DNA from 3 places in the Flavobacterium sp. W22_SRS_FP1 genome. Region 3 is predicted to be linked to each of the others. Evidence: riboswitches for the same ligand, from Rfam matches in the RefSeq annotation. Region 3 holds a riboswitch; each other region holds the start of a gene.
The links. Region 3 has a riboswitch for S-adenosylmethionine ahead of ACEN2H_RS05670 (homocysteine S-methyltransferase family protein). Riboswitches for the same ligand answer to the same signal wherever they lie in the genome.

Region 1 (3,254 bases), on a different contig from region 3:
ATATTCTTTAAAATGAAACCAATGCCTTTGAACCTTCGACCTTGAAAATTTTAAAATTCTTATAACAGATATTTGTGTTATTTGACCTAGTTCTTCAAAATCCCAATTTTCAAGGATTTCATATATTGCTTGTTGTGTTTTTTTACTTCTTTTTCCACCAACCAAAGCCCCAGTAATTTGACATTTTTCTGATTTTGTTAACTGTATGTTTGGATTAAATAGAATTAACCTTTCTTTATTATAGAACATTTCCAAGGTTCCTTCTTTGCGTTTTTCTAAAACACTTGAAATTATTAAGTGTATTTCTCTACTTGTTAGATTAGGATACATTTTTTTGTTAAAATAGTTACTCTTTGCTATTAAGTAATCCTTTCCTAATTCTGGATTCAATAATGCAAATTGAGACAACAGTCTAAATAATAAATTGTTTCGGTTGCCCTTATTAACTCCATTCCAAGGCATAAATGGAGCACAAATCATAATTTTTTCTTCAAAATATAAATATTCTTTCTCGGAATTATCTCCAATAAAATATTTGTATGAATTATCAATCCGTTCTTTAATTCTACTTTGATGAACTGAGGCTTCATTTACCACTATACATTCTTCTTTTTTCTTTATACTACTAGGTGAAGCTTTTTTTGAATGCTTGTACTCATAGACCCTTGAATCAGTATTACAATATAGGGAGGGGTCGTAGCTCAATACATTTTGCTGTATTGCTTTACGTGCACCATCATCAACTTTAACACCTAGTATCATTCCTAGTGAGGCATAAACATCTTTGAAGTTGTCCAGAGTTAAGTTGTCCACCTTAACTAGAATACCGTATCCAGTATTGGAGAGAGATCGCCACATAGCATAAATATAATCACTGTGGGGGATTTCTATGTTATCATCCACATCTATATAAATTAATCCAGTTGCACCAATAACATTTACGTTTTTTGCCGTACCTTTTATGAGGAAGTTAAATCTAAAAGTTGGTAAGTGTAATTTTTTTATTTCATCATATTGTTCATGTCCTTTGCCGTAATCTCTAGCATTTTTAATCAACAGTAGGTTCTCGTCACCGTGTTTAATTTTATGGAGGACTTCTTCAATAGTTATTTCACCCAAAACTGAGGGAGAACTGCAATTTTTAAAATGATTTATCCAAAAGCTTTTGTTTTGGTTGTTTTTTAAATCATTAGACTTTAATATATTATCAATTTTATTCATTTTTTTTTATTTAAATAAGACAAAGCGATGCCCACGATGTGAAGAACACCGCTAAATCTTATGTGTTAATTAATTAAATAGTAATTGGGAAATAATAGCTAAAAGCTAAATTGAAAGAAATATAAAATCAGTAGACTTTTAGTCTATGATAAATAAAAATAAGGTAGAAAGGAATTCTGCAGTTTAATAATACTGCACAGGGAAAACAGACTTTTTTTGTCATAATTCACGTTTTTCTTTTAGTTTAACACTCACATCTTTTTTCCACCTTACATACGCTTACGCAGGTTGGCATAGGATAAACCTAACTCTTGATATTTCTGCAAAATTACAAAAAAATACTGAATTATACAAGTTTAAACCGCTAAAAATGAATACGTAATGAATTCTAACAGCTTGATGAATTGAAGCACCATCTTATCTAAATTAAATTTACAACTTACAAATAACAAAGAAATGGTTAAAAAAGTGGCTAGAAAGTGGCAGAAAAGTGCTATAAGTATACATACAATAGCTATGAAAATAGATATTATTTTCTTATATTTGGGTATTATTAATCAGTCACTTTTAAACTGATTCGTCCTTTTATAAAAACCATAAGTTGCTTATTCACAAAGAAAACAGCATAAAAAACCCCTAAACAATTGCTGTTTAAGGGTTTGTTTTCGTAGCGAGGACGGGATTTGAACCCGTGACCTCAGGGTTATGAATCCTGCGCTCTAACCGACTGAGCTACCTCGCCAAATGTTGTAAGAATTAGCATTCTTCAACGCGGCTGCAAAGATAAAAATTATATTACAGTGTGCAAGCTAATTTGAAATAAAAAAAATATTTTATAAAAGGTTTTTTTTTAGCCATTATATTATATATATTCGGTAAAAAAATAAAATGTAATTCATGGATCAAAAAGTACGTTACGAAATAGAGTTTCCCATCAACTCGTCTCCCCAGCTATTATATCAGTACATTTCGACCCCCTCAGGTTTGTCGGAGTGGTTTGCTGACAATGTAAATTCTCGTGGTGAATTTTTTACTTTTATTTGGAACGATTCAGAGGAAAAAGCTAGACTTGCTTCTAAAAAATCAGGTGAAAAAGTAAAGTTCAAATGGATAGACGGTAATGGTAAAGATACTGAGTATTTTTTTGAGCTCCATATTTTAGTAGATGAGCTAACAAAGGATGTTTCTTTAATGGTCATTGACTTTGCTGATAAAGATGAAGTTGATGAATCTTCATTATTGTGGGAAAATCAAATTTCGGACCTTAAACATCTCATTGGATCTGTATAGTATAATTGTATTTTATAACATACCTTTGCTCTGAACAAAATTCAGGGCTTTTTTATGATTAATTTTAATGGGAATATAGTCGCTAAGGATACTAATTTATTGACGCAGAATCGTGCTTTTTTATACGGCGATGCTGTTTTTGAAACGGTTAAAATTGTAAATTCTAAAATCTTATTTTTAGAAGATCATTATTTTAGATTAATGTCATCCATGCGTGTTGTCAGGATGGAAATTCCAATGAATTTTACTATGGAATACGTTGAAGAGCAATTACTTTCTTTGGTGAGTGATAATGACTTTTCAAATTCATCGCGTGCAAGAATTACCGTTTTTAGAAATGATGGAGGTTATTATCTGCCGCAAACTAATACTGTTTCTTTTTTGATCCATGTTGTGGGTATCGATGATGCATTATATTCATTCTCAGAAAAGGAATATGAAGTGGATTTGTTTAAAGATTTTTATGTTACCAAGCAATTGCTGTCTTCAATAAAATCTACAAATAGAATGTTGAATATCACAGCTAGTATTTTTGCAAATGAAAACGGGTTGGACAATTGTTTGTTATTAAACGACAGTAAGAATATTGTTGAAGCAATCCAAGGGAATATTTTCATGCTAATGGGAAATAGACTAATTACACCACCAGTTTCAGAGGGATGTCTAAATGGTGTTATGCGAAAACAAGTTTTGGAAATAGCCAAAAAGATAGAGTCTCTAGAGGTAGTTGAAGAAGTAATCTC
Region 2 (3,254 bases), on a different contig from region 3:
AATTCCCTTTCCAATTCCGCGACTTGCTCCTGTTATAATGGCCACTTTTCCTTCTAGTAATTTCATATTCGAAAATTAATTTAATTTTTATTTGAAGCTATTCCTGCTATCCGCTTCAATCTTTTATGTCCGCTGTCGCGTACATAAAAGGATTTCCACTGCTATCAGGGCTATCTTATAGTGTTCAAATATAGAATAATTCCTTTTTTAAAAAAAATTTCAATTTCATTTAGCATCTAAATTTTATGATTTTTAAATATCAAGAAAACGCTTCACTAATTTATCCCAGAAAGAACTATAAATCGCAACTAAGGTAAAAACCAATAAAAACAGATGATACCAAGCGTTGGTCAGTAAGTCCATAAAATCAAGTTTACCATCAGCAAAACTTAGAATCAACAATACTTGTGCTCCATAAGGTAAAATTCCTTGAATAACGCAGGAAAAGATATCAAGTATTGCAGCCGTTTTTTTAGGACTCAATGCATATTCATCACTGATTTCCTTCGCAATTCCACCTGTTATAACAATCGAAACCGTATTATTGGCAATAGCCACATTGGTAAAACCAACCAATGCACCTATTCCGGCCTGCGCCGATTTTTTGCTTTTAATGCGTTTCTTGATCTGATGTAATATGTAATCAATTCCTCCAGCTTTATCCACCATCGCGGCTAAACCGCCAGTTAGCATCGATAATAAAAATATTTCGGTCATACTCGTAAATCCTTCATATATTTTTTGGGCAAATACCAATAGAGTGAAATGATTTCCAAAATAGCCAATCACTCCAGCCAATAGTGTTCCAATAATCAATGTCGAAAAAACATTTACACCAACCAATGCAAGGACAATGACTAAAACATATGGAATAATGGTAATCCATTCAAAACTGCTCTTAGGAATCGGCACAGCTATTATATCTGAGTTTAATCCCAAATAGAAAAACAGCAAAATAGTAATAACTGCTGCAGGAAAAGCGATAAACAAATTTATCTTGAATTTATCCTTCAATTCACAACCTAGAGATTGAGTCGCGGCAATTGTAGTGTCCGAAATCATCGAAAGATTATCCCCTAGCATTGAGCCTCCCAGCAAAGCGCCTGCAATCAGAGGCAGTGATGCTCCGCTAGAATTAGCTAGATTAACAGCTATAGGCCCTATAGCAACAATAGCACCCACAGAAGTTCCTGTAGCTGTCGATAGAAATGCTGCAATTAAAAAGATGCCTAAAGGAAAATACGCGACGTCAATAGTATTGATGCCAAGGTTTACAACAGCATCTACACCTCCCGTTGCTTTACTGACAACAGCAAACGCTCCAGCCAAAAGATAAATTAAACACATGGTCATAATTTTACTCTCTCCGCAACCAGCTATCAAAGTAGCAGATTTTTCATCGGCTGAGCTCCTGAACATAAGAAAAGCAGCAATAATGCCAATTAATACTGCAACTGGGGCGGGTAAAGAATAAAAGTCATCTAGCCAAATACCAGCTCCTAAAAACGTAAAAATGAAAATCAATAAGGGAATTAAAGCGTAGGCACTTCCTTTTTCTTTCAATGAATGGGTCATAAAGTAGTTTTAAAATGAAATAATGATAACGAAAAACTACAGCTAAAAAGAATGGGAATGTAAAACAACATTTTTTCCAAAGAGTTTGGCTTATCGTTTTAGCACCTTGCTTGTCTTTGCAGGTTGCTATCCTATTAAAGGATTCGTGATAACGGTGGCAAAAGTACTTAATTCTTTATGAAATCATTTCTCTTTTATCAAAAAAAAAAAAAAAGCGCCACAAAATGCAGCGCAATATTAGAATCGTTTATTCAAACGAGAATACTATTTTGTTTTAAAAAGCGACATTCCATTTTGGTAGCCTTCCGTTTTCATCTAAAAAGTTTTGTAAAACTTGTCCTTCTACAAATGTTGGAATCCCTTTCGACTTATCGTTGAATGTTTCATACCACACTACTTCTAAAGTACTGATATCTTCTTTAGCCATTTGTGCTGGCCAAGAATATTTTCTTCCTGTTTTTGCAAATTGATGCCCTTCAACAATTTTTTCTTTCAAACCACCATTTTTGATTTTCAAAGAGCCGTCATTTTGAACAGTTCCAGTAGAACCTACCATGATCAACTCTTTTTCATCTCCAACTGAATAAACCAAAAATACGCCACTTCCTTCAGAAGCATTGCAAACTTGTTCTAAACTATCAGCTGCTGTAAAAGTAAAACTATCGCTTACTTTAAACTTTTTCAATTCTTTGTGCATCTTTCTTTTGTATTAATTTTAAATAAAATGCCTCACAGAACACAGTGAGGCATTTTTATAATGAATTGAAATCATTAATAATTTTTCAATTATCCAATAACCTCTTTTACTTTCTTACCAATTTCAGCTGGAGAATCCACAACGTGTATTCCACATTCTCTCATGATTTGTTTTTTAGCTTCTGCCGTATCGTCAGATCCGCCTACGATAGCACCTGCATGACCCATTGTTCTTCCTGCTGGAGCGGTAACTCCTGCAATGAAACCTACAACTGGTTTGCGGTTACCATCTGCTTTAATCCAATGCGCAGCATCAGCTTCTAATTGACCACCTATTTCACCTATCATTACGATACATTCAGTTTCCGGGTCATTCATCAACAATTCCACTGCTTCTTTCGTAGTTGTTCCAATGATAGGATCTCCACCAATACCGATAGCTGTAGTGATTCCTAATCCTTGTTTTACCACTTGATCAGCTGCTTCGTAAGTCAAAGTTCCAGATTTAGATACGATACCTACAGTTCCTTTTTTGAAAACAAAACCCGGCATGATACCAACTTTAGCCTCTCCTGGAGTAATAACACCTGGACAGTTTGGCCCAATTAACCTTGCGCTTCTTTCTTTTACGTAAGCATTTGCTTTAATCATATCAGCTACGGGGATTCCTTCCGTAATTGCTATAATCACTTTTATTCCAGCGTCTGCAGCTTCCATTATTGCATCAGCTGCAAAAGCAGGTGGTACAAAAATAATAGTTGTATCAGCACCAGCTTGTTCAACTGCGTCTTTTACCGTATTGAAAACTGGACGATCTAGATGAGTAGTACCCCCTTTTCCCGGAGTTACACCACCAACAACATTAGTACCGTACTCGATCATTTGAGAAGCATGGAAAGTTCCTTCGCTTCCTGTAAAACCTTGAACAATAATTTTGGAATCTTTATTAACTAAAACACTCATGATATATATTTTATGTGATT
Region 3 (3,254 bases):
TTAGCGTGATGAATAAATTGCTCTTCTCCCTCTTTTAACGAAATTGAGTTCACAACACTTTTCCCCTGCACTACTTTTAGACCCGCCTCGATAATATCCCATTTTGAGCTATCAATCATGATAGGCACACGAGAAATATCTGGCTCGGCAGCAATAAGGTTTAGGAATTTTGTCATAGCGTATTCGCCATCAAGCATTCCTTCATCCATATTAATATCGATAATTTGTGCGCCACCCTCTACTTGCTCTTTGGCAATGCTGAGTGCTTCTTCATATTTTTCTTCCTTAATTAATCGAAGAAATTTTCTAGAACCTGTAACATTGGTACGTTCCCCAATATTTACAAATACGCTATCTGGCGTAATGATTAAAGGCTCTAGTCCTGATAATACAAGGTTTTTTCTAGTTTCTGCTTGTGCCATTATTTATTTATTTATGCCTCAAACTCAATAGTTACAATGAATTGAAAGCTATAATTCAAACGCAATAAATTGCGTCTTTATGTTACATTGTTGCTGTTGATACTCTTGGTTTATAATCTTTTGCTATATCAGCAATCAACTTGATATGTTCTGGGGTTGTACCACAACAACCACCTATGATATTCACCAAATTATCGTCCAAATATTCTTTAATGAATGCTTGCATTTGTTCTGGTGTTTCATCGTATTCTCCAAAAGCGTTTGGCAACCCTGCATTAGGATGAGCTGAAACATTAAATGACGTGTTTTGTGACAAAGTCTGCAAATACGGTTTTAATAAATCGGCCCCAAGTGCACAATTAAAGCCTACACTCAATAATGGAATGTGTGAAACGGAAACCAAAAAGGCTTCTACTGTTTGTCCTGAAAGTGTTCTTCCTGAAGCATCCGTAATTGTTCCAGAAACCATGATTGGAATATCTATATTGCGTTCGTCTTTTACTTCTTCGATCGCAAAAAGTGCCGCTTTAGCATTTAAGGTGTCAAAAATAGTTTCTACTAGCAATAAATCACTTCCTCCGTCAATTAAGGCTTCAACTTGTTGCTTATACGCAATCCGCAAATCATCAAAAGTTACTGCTCTGTATCCTGGATCATTTACATCTGGAGACATACTCGCTGTTCTGTTTGTAGGTCCTACTGAACCCGCAACAAAACGGGGTTTATCTGGATTTTGGGCTGTGAATTTATCAGCTACTTCACGGGCTATTTTTGCCGACTCGTAGTTTAATTCGTAAACTATATCTTCTAGGTGGTAATCGGCCATTCCGATTGTTGTTCCTGAAAAAGTGTTGGTTTCAACGATATCAGCTCCTGCTTCAAAATAGGCGGCGTGAACCGCACGAATCGCTTGTGGTTGCGTGAGTGATAATAAATCGTTGTTCCCTTTTAAGGAATGTGGAAAGTCTTTGAAACGTTCTCCGCGAAAATCCTCTTCGGAGAAATTGTAGCGTTGCAACATGGTTCCCATTGCTCCATCGAGCACAAGTATGTTTTTTTTAATTGCTTCTTTAATTGATACCATTTTTCTGTTTTATTCTCGCAAAGACACTATAGCGCCAAGCTTAGATTAATTCTTTCAAATGTTCACAATTGTTACTGCTTAGCCCTGATGGTAGCGGCATCCTTTTTTTACTGAATTTAGTTCAGTATAAAAAGATATAGCGTACAGCAGGAAGGATAATGGCAAAAATGCGCAAATCATTCGCTTCTAATACAGAAATGAATTCAGCAACTTAAAATTTCGATAAAATTGTCAGGAAAGGGTCTTGGGAAATACTAGAAAAGTATTTTTTGTGTTATCTATCTTAAATCCTGAAAAAAGTTCAGCAGTAAGTAGAATGTAGCACCTTCTTTATAGATAAAGGGTTGCTAAGGTTTCATCGGGTCATTCCCTCCGCCTTTCGTGATAACTATCAATAAATTTATGAACACTGCAAAGTAACTACATAGCGTTAATACTTGCAAGTATTAACGCTACATTTTTTCATTACTTTTTATGCAACTTGTTAAATTATAGCTTTTACTACAGCTTTTGGTGCTTCTTTACGAGTTCCATCAAATCCGTCTACACCTGCAACTGTGGTATATTTCAACACATAGCGTTTTCCAGGATTGATGATTTGGTAAGCTGCCTGACACATTAATGTCGCTTCGTGAAAACCACAAAGAATTAATTTTAATTTACCTGGGTAGGTATTTACATCACCAATGGCAAAAATCCCCGGTATATTAGTTTGGTAATCCAGTGCATTATCTACTTTGATGGCATTTTTCTCAATCTCTAATCCCCAGTTTCCAATAGGCCCTAACTTTGGCGTAAGACCAAAAAGAGGAATAAAGTAATCTGTATCAATAGTTCTATTTGCTCCATTTTCATCAAGAACGACCGATTCAATATGTTCGGCTCCATTTAACCCTACAACCTCAGCTGGAGTAATCATACGGATTTTTCCTGAGTCTTTTAATTCTTGAACTTTTTCAACAGAATCTAAGGCTCCACGGAATTCGTTTCTGCGGTGAATCAAAGTCACCTCAGAAGCAACATCAGAAAGGAAAATACTCCAGTCCAGTGCTGAATCTCCTCCTCCAGCAATCACCACTCTTTTACCTCTGAACTCTTCTGGATCTTTGATAAAGTACTTAATCCCTTTATTTTCATAGAAATTAATTCCATCAATAAGTGGCTTTCTAGGTTCAAAACTTCCTAAACCTCCAGCGATTGCAACTACTTTAGAATGAAATTGCGTTCCTTCGTTTGAAGTTACAATAAAACTACCGTCCTCTTGTTTTTCAATTGTTTCAGCACGTTCTCCCAAGGTAAACCCCGGTTCAAATTGCTTGATTTGCTCCATTAAATTATTTACTAAATCTCCTGCTAGTACTTCCGGAAATCCTGGAATATCGTAGATTGGTTTTTTAGGATATAATTCTGATAACTGCCCACCTGCTTGAGGTAAGGCATCTAATATATGACATTTTAATTTTAATAATCCTGCTTCAAAAACTGCAAATAAACCAGTTGGACCGGCTCCTATTATAAGTATATCTGTTTCAATCATTTATTTATTCTTTATTATTAAGCTTAATTATATTTGGCAAAATTACCGAATGATTTTCATTTTTTCAATGATAATTATCATAAGTCGGTTAGTAGTTTTTTCCTCCCGACGCCCGCTCCGAAGTAGAGGGAGACCGAGTGTTGTTTGATCCGTATATTTTTCTTTTCTCCTTATTCTGTTCTCTTGACTCTTTATTCTGTTCTCTGAATAC

Region 1: linked by a shared signal. The riboswitch ahead of ACEN2H_RS07400 (hypothetical protein) and the one ahead of ACEN2H_RS05670 (homocysteine S-methyltransferase family protein) in region 3 are both predicted to bind S-adenosylmethionine.
Region 2: linked by a shared signal. The riboswitch ahead of ACEN2H_RS07545 (Na+/H+ antiporter NhaC family protein) and the one ahead of ACEN2H_RS05670 (homocysteine S-methyltransferase family protein) in region 3 are both predicted to bind S-adenosylmethionine.

The regions. Positions count from the first base shown of each region.
Region 1 is NZ_JBGQOE010000009.1:115,403-118,656, forward strand. It holds gene ACEN2H_RS07400 (hypothetical protein) at 1-1,221, opposite strand, end outside; SAM-I-IV-variant riboswitch at 1,447-1,544, opposite strand; tRNA gene ACEN2H_RS07405 (tRNA-Met) at 1,890-1,963, opposite strand; gene ACEN2H_RS07410 (START-like domain-containing protein) at 2,119-2,511, shown strand; gene ACEN2H_RS07415 (aminotransferase class IV) at 2,566-3,254, shown strand, end outside.
Region 2 is NZ_JBGQOE010000010.1:14,157-17,410, reverse strand. It holds gene fabG (3-oxoacyl-[acyl-carrier-protein] reductase) at 1-66, opposite strand, end outside; gene ACEN2H_RS07545 (Na+/H+ antiporter NhaC family protein) at 253-1,575, opposite strand; SAM-I-IV-variant riboswitch at 1,636-1,732, opposite strand; gene ACEN2H_RS07540 (hypothetical protein) at 1,850-2,272, opposite strand; gene sucD (succinate--CoA ligase subunit alpha) at 2,362-3,234, opposite strand.
Region 3 is NZ_JBGQOE010000006.1:116,817-120,070, reverse strand. It holds gene metH (methionine synthase) at 1-422, opposite strand, end outside; gene ACEN2H_RS05670 (homocysteine S-methyltransferase family protein) at 505-1,506, opposite strand; SAM riboswitch class I at 1,778-1,897, opposite strand; gene ACEN2H_RS05665 (NAD(P)/FAD-dependent oxidoreductase) at 1,991-3,043, opposite strand.